Regions from separate parts of the Halomonas sp. M4R1S46 genome, predicted to be linked through region 2. Evidence: predicted binding sites of a transcription regulator. Region 2 holds the regulator's gene; each other region holds the start of a gene.
The links. Region 2 encodes FNR, which switches genes on or off when oxygen is low (the NO sensors DNR and NnrR bind a similar motif). Its sites were predicted from a motif close to TTGATNTANATCAA; they were not measured.
Positions count from the first base shown of each region.

Region 1: clpB (ATP-dependent chaperone ClpB) is a predicted target of FNR. The motif match lies at 1,595-1,608, and genes of this name have one in related genera.
Region 3: hemN (oxygen-independent coproporphyrinogen III oxidase) is a predicted target of FNR. The motif match lies at 1,529-1,542, and genes of this name have one in related genera.

Region 1 is NZ_CP107008.1:355,896-359,168, forward strand. Features, by position in the region: gene rluD (23S rRNA pseudouridine(1911/1915/1917) synthase RluD) at 1-646, shown strand, start outside; gene pgeF (peptidoglycan editing factor PgeF) at 643-1,398, shown strand; gene clpB (ATP-dependent chaperone ClpB) at 1,738-3,273, shown strand, end outside.
Region 2 is NZ_CP107008.1:771,904-775,176, reverse strand. Features, by position in the region: gene OCT48_RS03645 (radical SAM protein) at 1-914, shown strand, start outside; gene fnr (fumarate/nitrate reduction transcriptional regulator Fnr) at 1,005-1,748, shown strand; gene ttcA (tRNA 2-thiocytidine(32) synthetase TtcA) at 1,971-2,882, opposite strand; gene OCT48_RS03630 (3'-5' exonuclease) at 2,978-3,273, opposite strand, start outside.
Region 3 is NZ_CP107008.1:4,112,038-4,115,310, forward strand. Features, by position in the region: gene hemN (oxygen-independent coproporphyrinogen III oxidase) at 42-1,427, opposite strand; gene OCT48_RS18975 (Rrf2 family transcriptional regulator) at 1,717-2,178, shown strand; gene OCT48_RS18980 (sensor histidine kinase) at 2,169-3,273, opposite strand, start outside.

The DNA of each region.
Region 1 (3,273 bases), 420 kb from region 2:
GGCCGCCGGCAACCCCGACGGCACGCTGCTCAACGGCTTGCTGCACCACTGCCCCGAGCTGGCGGCGATCCCCCGGGCCGGCATCGTCCACCGCCTGGACAAGGACACCAGCGGCCTGATGGTGGTGGCCAAGACGCTGCCCGCCCAGACCGCGCTGGTGGAGCAGCTGCAGGCGCGCACCGTGTCCCGGGAGTACGACGCCGTGGTGGTCGGGGTGATGACCGCCGGCGGGACCGTGGATGCGCCCATCGGCCGCCACCCCCGGGACCGCAAGCGCCAGGCGGTGAACGCCTCCGGCAAGCCGGCGGTGACCCACTACCGGGTGGTCGAGCGCTTCCGCGCCCATACCCATGTGCGCTGCCGCCTGGAGACCGGGCGCACCCACCAGATCCGCGTGCACCTGGGCCACCTGCGCTATCCGCTGATCGGTGACCCGGTCTACGGCGGTCGCCTGAAGCTGCCCGCCGGGGCGGGGGAGACCCTCAAGGAGGTGCTGCGCAAGTTTCCCCGTCAGGCGCTGCATGCCCGCAAGCTGGCCTTCGTGCATCCCGGCAGCGGCGAGACCCTGACGTTCCGGGCGGCCCTGCCCGATGACCTGCTGATGCTGCTCGACTTCCTGCGCGATGACTGCGAGACGATGCGATGAGCGATGCCCTCGACCTGCGCCCGACGCTGATCCGCCCCGACTGGCCGGCGCCGCCCTCGGTGGGGGCCTTCGTTACCACCCGGGAGATCGGCCCCAGCCAGGGCGACTTCGCCGCCTTCAATCCGGCCCTGCACGTGGGTGACAACCCGGCCCATGTGGCGCTGTGCCGGCGCCAGTTGCACAAGGAGGTCGGCGACGACCGCCCGCTGCTGTGGCTCGACCAGGTGCATGGCGCCCGGGTCCAGCAGGTCTATTCCGGGGAGCTGCCCGAGGCCGACGCCTCGGTGGCCCTGGACCGCGGCCATGCCTGCGTGGTGCTGACCGCCGACTGCCTGCCGGTGTTCTTCTGCGACCGGGCCGGCCAGCGCGTCGGGGTGGCCCATGCCGGCTGGCGAGGCCTGGCCGGCGGGGTGCTCGAGGCCACGGTGGCGGCCATGGGGGTCCCGGCCGAGGCCCAGATGGCCTGGCTCGGGCCGGCCATCTCCAATGCCCAGTTCGAGGTGGGCCCGGAGGTGCGCCAGGCCTTCGTGGCGGTGCACCCCGAGGCCCTGGACGCCTTCGATCCCAGTCCCTACCGGCTCGGCCACTACATGGCCGACCTCTACAAGCTGGCGCGCCTGCGTCTCGAGCGACTCGGCCTGGCGCATATCAGCGGCGGCCACTTCTGCACCGCCTGCGAACCGCGTTTCTACTCCTACCGCCGTGACGACGGCGTGACCGGCCGCATGGCCAGCATGATCTGGTTGCGCTAGCCCGGCTTCTCCGGGAGCTGGAAGATCGTCCGCTGCGCGAACGTAAGCTTGAAGCGGGAAGAAAACCCTTGACGGCTTTTGTGGCGGATTCAAGCTGCCTTCCAGCTTCCAGCTTCCAGCTTCCAGCTTCCAGCTTCCAGCTTCCAGCTTCCAGCTTCCAGCTTCCAGCTTCCAGCTTCCAGCTTCCAGCTGGCGCTTGACCCATATCAATCCCCTTCGCTTTCCGATGGCCCATACCTTGAAAGCCGGTCATCCTGACTCCATTGAGGATGTCAAGACCCATGACATAGGGACAGGCGGCGCGTCCGACCGCGCCGCCACCCCGACGGAGGAAAGCGAATGCGATTCGACAAGTTCACCGCCAAGCTGCAGAACGCCGTGGCCGATGCCCAGTCCCTGGCGGTGGGGCACGGACACAACCAGCTCGAGCCCGGCCACCTGCTGCTGGCGCTGCTGGAGGCCACCGACACCGGCGTCAAGGCGCTGGTGCAGAAGGCCGGCGGCGATGCGGCGGGGCTGCGCGATGCCCTGACGGGCCACCTGGACGACCTGCCCCGGGTCGGTGACTTCGACGGCGAGGTGCAGCCCTCCCGCGATCTCGTGAAGCTGTTCAACCTGACCGATCGCGAGGCCCAGAAGCGGGGCGATCAGTACATTGCCAGCGAGCTGGTGCTGCTCGCGGCCCTGGAGATGCGCCATGCGGTGAGCAAGGTGCTGACCCAGGCCGGCCTGACCCGCCAGGCGCTGGAGACCGCCATCGAGAGCGTGCGCGGCGGCGAGCGGGTCGAGGACCCCAATGTCGAGGAGAGCCGCGAGGCGCTGGACAAGTACACCCTGGACCTCACCGAGCGGGCGTCCAGCGGCAAGCTCGACCCGGTGATCGGCCGCGACGACGAGATCCGCCGCACCATCCAGGTGCTGCAGCGGCGCACCAAGAACAACCCGGTGCTGATCGGCGAGCCCGGCGTGGGCAAGACCGCCATCGTCGAGGGCCTGGCCCAGCGCATCGTCGACGGCGAGGTGCCGGAAGGGCTCAAGGACAAGCGCGTGCTGTCGCTCGACATGGGCGCGCTGCTGGCCGGGGCCAAGTTCCGCGGCGAGTTCGAGGAACGCCTGAAGGCGGTGCTCAAGGAGCTGGCCCAGGAGGAGGGCCGGGTCATCCTGTTCATCGACGAGCTGCACACCATGGTCGGCGCCGGCAAGGCCGAGGGCGCCATGGACGCCGGCAACATGCTCAAGCCGGCCCTGGCCCGCGGCGAGCTGCACTGCGTCGGCGCGACCACCCTGGACGAGTACCGTAAGCACATCGAGAAGGATGCGGCCCTGGAGCGCCGCTTCCAGAAGGTGCTGGTGGACGAGCCCAGCGAGGAGGACACCGTGGCGATCCTGCGCGGGCTCAAGGAACGCTACGAGGTGCACCACGGCGTCGACATCACCGACGGCGCCATCATCGCCGCGGCCAAGCTGTCGACCCGCTACATCACCGACCGCCAGTTGCCCGACAAGGCGATCGACCTGGTCGACGAGGCCTGTTCGCGGATCCGCATGGAGCTCGACTCCAAGCCGGAGGAGATGGATCGCCTCGATCGCCGGCTGATCCAGCTCAAGATGGAGCGCGAGCACCTCAAGAAGGAGACCGACGAGGCCTCCAAGAAACGTCTCGAGAGCCTCGAGGAGCAGATCGCCGAGCTGGAGCGCGAATACGCCGACCTGGACGAGATCTGGAAGGCCGAGAAGGCCAGCATCCAGGGGGCCGCCCAGTTCAAGGACGAGCTCGACCGGGCCCGGGTGGACCTGGAGCAGGCTCGCCGTCAGAGTGACCTGGCGCGCATGTCCGAGCTGCAGTACGGCGTGATCCCGGCGCTCGAGAAGAAG
Region 2 (3,273 bases):
CACGCTTCCGACTGGCCCGGGGGCACGATCGGGACTTCGGCATCGAGATCGCCCCCCATGATGCCGATGTCCTCACCCTGCGCCACCTCGAGGCACTGGGCTTCAACCGGCTCACCCTGAACGTGCTCGACCTGGATGCCCGGGTGCTGCAGGCCATCAACCGTCCGCCGTCCCGGGGGCCCACCGAACAGTTGCTCGACGAGGCGGATCGCCTGGGCTTTCGCTCGCTGGACCTGGAACTGACCATTGGCCTGCCGCGCCAGAGCCGCGAGGGGTTCGCCGCCACCCTCGAGCAGACCCTCGCCATGGCGCCCGCCCGGCTCTCGCTCATTCCGTATGTCCACCGCCCGGCCCGCTTCCCGGCGCAGCGCCATATCCCTGCCGGGGGCCTGCCGGGCGCCGAGGCACAAGGGGCCATGCGTCGCGAGAGCCATGCCCGCCTGGTCGACGCCGGCTATGCCCACCTGGGCTGGGATCGCTATGCCCGGCGGGGCGGCGGCCTGAGGGATGCCCGGGTACAGGGGCGACGCCAGGCCGAGTGCGACCTCCTGGGCCTGGGCGTCGGGGCGGTCTCGCGCCTGGAGGGCGCCCTGGCCCGCAACGCCGTGGACCTGGCGGACTTCGAGGCCGCGCTGGACGACGGCGGCCTGGCGACCGCCAGCGGGCGCTGGCTGTCGCGGGATGACCACCTGCGGGAACGCGCCATCGAGACGTTGATGACCCGGCAGACCCTGGACCTCGCGGCCCTAGGCCAGGCCTTCGCCCTCGATGCCGAGGCCCGCCTGGCCAGCGCCCTGGATCGCCTGCTGGCCGCCGGGCTCGTCGCCCGCCGGGGGCAATGCCTCGACCTGGTCGCCCCCGGCACGCGCTGGACCCGGGAACTGACCCGGGCCTTCGGCGTCCCGGCCCCGTGAGCGCCGGCAGCATACCTCCGAAGGGGTGCTATGCCTGGCGGGCCTTCATCCGCCATAATGTCGGGCAGAGCCACTATCAAGGAGGACAGCATGCCTGATGTCGCAGCCGACAGGCGACGCTCCCTCTTGCAAGAGACCCGCTGTCAGACCTGCAGCCTGAGTTCGCTGTGTCTGCCACTGGCCCTCGAGCTCGAGGGCATGGACCAGTTCGATGCGATCATTCGCCGCCGCGCGCCCTTGAAGAAGGGCGAATCGCTGTTTCGCCAGGGCAGCCCCTTCACCAGTGTCTATGCCGTGCGTTCCGGGAGTCTCAAGCAGGTCACCACCGAGGGCAGCGGTGACGACCAGCTGACCAACTTCTACCTGCCCAGCGAGCTGGTAGGCCTCGACGGCATCGACGAGGAGACCTATCCGGGCTCGGTGGTGGCGCTCGAGACCACCACCGTCTGCGAGATCCCCTTCGACCGGCTCGACGCCCTCTCCGAGCGGCTGCCGGAGCTGCGCGCCCAGCTCTACCGCAGCATGAGCAAGGAGATGCGCGACGACCGACGCATGATGCGCCTGCTGTCGCGCAAGACCGCCGACCAGCGCCTGGCGACCTTCTTCACCAGCCTCTCCGACCGCTTCCGCCGGCGGGGCTACTCGCCCTACAGCTTCCGACTCTCCATGTCCCGGGCGGACATCGGCAACTACCTGGGCCTGGCCGTGGAGACCGTCAGCCGCATCCTCGGCCGCTTCCAGCAGCAGGGCCTGGTGGCCGCCTCCGGTCGCGAGGTCAACATCCTCGACCTGAACGCCCTGATCGAGGTGGCCGAGGAAGAAGGCTGCCGCTAGCACGCTTTCGCGTGAGCTGGAAGCTGGAAGCTGGAAGCTGGAAGCTGGAAGCTGGAAGCTGGAAGCTGGAAGCTGGAAGCTGGAAGCTGGAAGCTGGAAGCTGGAAGCTGGAAGCTGGAAGCTGGAAGGCAGCGTAAAACGAACCACCCCCATGGCCACTGCCTGGGGGTGGTTGTTCTTCCAGCTTCAAGCTTAAGCCCGCGAAGCGGGCGTTCTTCCAGCTTATGGCTCGTTGTGGAGCTCGATCCGATCGGCCTGCATCTTCGCCTGCCTGTCCTCGAGGCCGGCGAAGTCGAACAGCTCACGGTCGGCCAGCTGGGACGGCGCCACGTTGGTCACGGCCTTGAACATGCTCTCGAGCCGCCCCGGGTGCCTGGCCTCCCACTCGGCCAGCATCTCCTTGACCACCTGGCGCTGCAGGTTGGGCTGCGAGCCGCAGAGGTTGCAGGGGATGATCGGGAAGTCCATGCGGCGCGAGAACTCGGCGATATCCGCCTCGCGGCAGTAGGCCAGCGGACGGATGACGATGTTCTTGCCGTCGTCGGAGAGCAGCTTGGGTGGCATCGACTTGAGGCTGCCGCCGAAGAACAGGTTGAGGAACAGCGTCTCGAGGATGTCCTCGCGATGGTGGCCCAGGGCGATCTTGGTGGCGCCGATCTCCTCGGCATAGCCGTACAGGGAGCCGCGCCGCAGCCGCGAGCACAGCGCGCAGGTCGTCTTGCCTTCCGGGGTCTTCTCCTTGACCACCGAGTAGGTGTCGCGCTCGAGGATGTGGTAGTCGACCCCGATGCCGTCCAGGTAGGCCGGCAGGACATGCTCGGGAAAGCCCGGCTGCTTCTGGTCCAGGTTCACCGCCACCAGGGAGAAGTCGACGGGGGCATTGCGCTGCAGGCTGCGCAGGATCTCCAGCATGGTGTAGCTGTCCTTGCCACCGGACAGGCAGACCATCACCTTGTCCCCCTCGCGGATCATGTCGTAGTCGATGATGGCGTTGCCCACCTGGCGCCGCAGCCGCTTCTGCAGCTTGTTGAACTCGCGCCTGGCCTTGGCGGCACGGCGCTCGGCGCCGTCGGCGCTGGGCTCGGAGGTGGTGTCCTCGGCGGGACGAGGGTCGAACATCACGGCATCTTGCATGGTCACGGCGCTGCCAGGGCATCTGCGGGGGGACGGGCGCCTATCCTACCATCCTCCCCGGAGGCTGGCGAAGCGAAGCCCGCCAGCCGGACCCCTCAGGACGTCTGCCGCGGTGGCTGGCCCTCCCGGGCCAGGTGCAGATGCATCAGGGCGGTGGTCACCGCCACCCCCAGGGCGCTATGGCGCCCCATCAGGGGCACGCCGAGGCGTTCGGCGACCTCCTCGAAGCGCGGCCGGGTGTCGAGTTGGGGATGGTGGTGTCGCTGGCGACGCTGGTACACCTGCGCCACATCGATGCCGGCGTTGGGCAGGTCGAAGCCGAAGCGCGGCCGCAGGTAGCGATTGAGCAGGGCCAGCTCGAAATCCAGCCGCCAGCCCACCAGGGGCCGGT
Region 3 (3,273 bases), 880 kb from region 2:
GCAAGGCCCCGCGTCCTGGGCGAGTCGGCGAGGCAAGCGGGTTAGACGGTGCGCGAGTGGCGTCCCGCGCTGCGGGCCAGGTAGGCATCGAAGGCCATGGCGACATTGCGCATCATCAGGCGCCCGGCGGGCAGCACCTCGATGGCCTGCTCGGTGAGGACGATCAGGCCATCCGCCTGCATCTCGGCCAGCGCGTCCAGGGCCTCGGCGAAATAGGTCCGAAAGACGATGCCGTGGTCGGCCTCGATCGCGGCGACATCGATCCGCCCGTGACACATCAGGGCGTTGATCACGTCTCGGCGCAGCACGTCGTCGGCATTCAGGCGATAGCCGCGCATCACCGGCAGCCGTCCCGCCTCGAGCCGTGCCTGGTACTGGGCGGTCTCCTTGACGTTCTGGCTATAGCTGTCGCCCACCTTGCCGATCGCGGTGTTCCCCAGGCCGATCAGGTCGCAGTCGGCGTGGGTGGAGTAGCCCTGGAAGTTGCGCTGCAGGGTGCCGTTCTCCCTGGCCAGGGAGAGCTCGTCCTCGGGCAGGGCGAAGTGGTCCATGCCGATATAGACGTAGCCGGCCCCGGTGAGGCGGCGGATGATCAGCTCCAGCAGCTCGAGCTTGCGCTCCGGCGGCGGCATGTCCTCGGGGCGGATCAGCCGCTGGGCCTTGAACAGCTCCGGCAGGTGAGCATAGCTGTAGGTGGCGATGCGATCCGGGCGCAGGGCGATGATCTTGTCCAGGGTGGCGTCGAAGCTCGTCACCGTCTGCAGCGGCAGGCCGTAGATCAGGTCGACGCTCATCGACTGGAAGCCGGCCTCGCGGGCCGCCTCGACCAGGCCGACCACCTGGGCCTCGCTCTGCACCCGGTTGACCGCCTCCTGGACGTGGGGATCGAAGTCCTGCACGCCGAAGCTCAGGCGATTGAACCCCAGCGCGCGGAGCTCATGAATCTGCGCCGGCGTCACGGTGCGCGGGTCCACTTCCAGGGAGAACTCCCGAGCGTCGGGTGCGGCGAAGTGGAAGGCCGCGTCGAGGGCCGCCATCAGCTCGCCGAGCTGGGCATTGCTCAGGTAGGTCGGGGTGCCGCCGCCCAGGTGCAGCTGGGTCATGCGCCGCGACTCGTCGAACAGCGCCCCCTGCAGCGCGATCTCGCGCTTGAGCCAGGCCAGGTACTCCGCGGCCCGCTCGCGGTTGTGGGTGATGATCTTGTTGCAGGCGCAGTAGTAGCAGAGGCTCTCGCAGAAGGGGATGTGCACATACGCCGAGAGCGGCTTGGGCTCGGCGAGCCGGTTGCTGCGCTCGGCGGCGGCGCGATAGTCGTCCTCGGCGAAGGCCGCCTGGAACTGCGGTGCCGTGGGATAGGAGGTGTAGCGCGGCCCCGGCCGGTCGTACTTCTCGACCAGGGAGCGGTTGAAGGGCAGCTTGTCGTGCATGATCGCTCGGTGCCTCGGGAAAGCCTGGGCGGCCGGACCGCCGCCGGATGGCGCCAGTATGCCACCGGCGCCGACGGGCGTCGGTACCCTTCACGAGGTAGCTGATCCAGGTCAATTGGAGGTAGTCGCCGCGGGGGACGCCCAAAAAAGCCTCTATAATATTGCTTATCATCGCTGCCCCGATCGCCACACGCCGGGGGCGTCAACGCCGCCACGATGGTAGAGTCGGCAGCGACACACACGATTCACCCGCCGGGCACGCCTCGCCGCCTGTCGACCAGGAAGCCACATGCACCTGACCCGCTATACCGATTACTCGCTGCGCGTGCTGATCTACCTCGCCGTCAAGGGCGAGCAGCGCTCGACCATCACCGAGATCGCCGACCGCTTCGCCATCTCCCGCAATCACCTGATGAAGGTGGTTCAGGAGCTGAACCATCGCGGCTATATCACGGCCATTCGCGGCAAGCATGGCGGGCTGCTGCTGAAGCGGGCACCGGAGTCCATCACCCTGGGGGCCCTGGTGCGCGACACCGAACGTGACCTCGACCTGGTGGAGTGCTTCGGCGACGACAACGAGTGCCTGATCACCCCGTCCTGCCGGCTCAAGCCGATCCTCGCCGAGGCCCTGGGGGCCTTCCTCGCCGTCCTCGATCGCTACACCCTGGCCGATATGCTGGGCCCCCAGCGCAGCGGGCTGATCCAGCTGCTGCAGATCGAGGACCCGGACCCGCCGGCCGCTCAGGCATAGGGCAGCAGCAGGCTGACCCGGGTGCCCTCCCCCTGGCGGCTGTCGATGGTCAGGGTGGTGCCGTGGCGCTCGCAGATCTCGCGCACGATGGACAGCCCCAGTCCCGAGCCCTCCCCCCGCGCCGGGCTGCCCCGGGTGCGATAGAACCGCTGGGTCACCAGCGGCACCTCCTCGGCGGCGATCCCGATTCCGCTGTCGACCACCGCCAGCCCGACACCCTCGGCCAGCGCCTCGAGCTCGAGCCTGACCCGCCCCCCGGCAGGGGTCGCATGCAGGGCGTTCTCGACCAGGTTCGACAGGGCACGATCGATCAGGCCGAGATCCGCCTCGACCCAGGGCAACGAAGGCTCCCCGATCACCTCGAGGACGACGCCCGACTGGCGGGCCTGGTGCTGGAACTTGCCGACGATGTCGTGGGCGAGCTCTGCCAGCGAGAACGGCTCGCACTGCAGCGGCCGGTCGTAGGCATCGAGCCGGGCCTGGGTCGACAGCTGCCGGGCCAGCCACGTCAGGCGGTCGGCGTTGTCGAGGATCGCCCCCAGCGCCCGTCGCCGCTCCCCGGGAGGCGCCTCCTCGCGCGCCAGCAGCTGCTCGGCATAGCCGCGCAGCGAGGTCAGCGGGGTGCGAAAGTCATGGGACAGGTTGGCGACCAGTTCGCGTCGCTGGCGATCGGTCTCGCGCAGGGCCTCGAGCTGGGCCTCGATGGTCCCCGCCATGTCGTTGAAGGCCCTCCCCAGGCGGCCGATCTCGTCGTCCCGGGATACGGCGACGCGCTCGCCGTAGTCGCCCTCGGCGAAGCGCTGCACCGCCGTGGTCAGCTGCGAGAAGCGCCGCGTCAGCAGGGCGAACCAGACCAGGCCGAAGACGCCCGAGATCAGCAGCGCCAGCAGGCCGGCGGCGACCAGGGTGCGGGTGATCGAGCTGGTGCGCAGCATGGCGACCATGGAGGCGTGGCTGGCACTGTTGAGGTCGGCGTAGAGGTAGCCGGGCCGGCGGGCCTCGCCATGGGTGATCCGCGCCACGGAGAAGATCCCGGGCCGCCCGCCGCAGGGCGAGGCGGCCAGCACCGGCAGCATGGGAGCCTCGCCGAGCAGG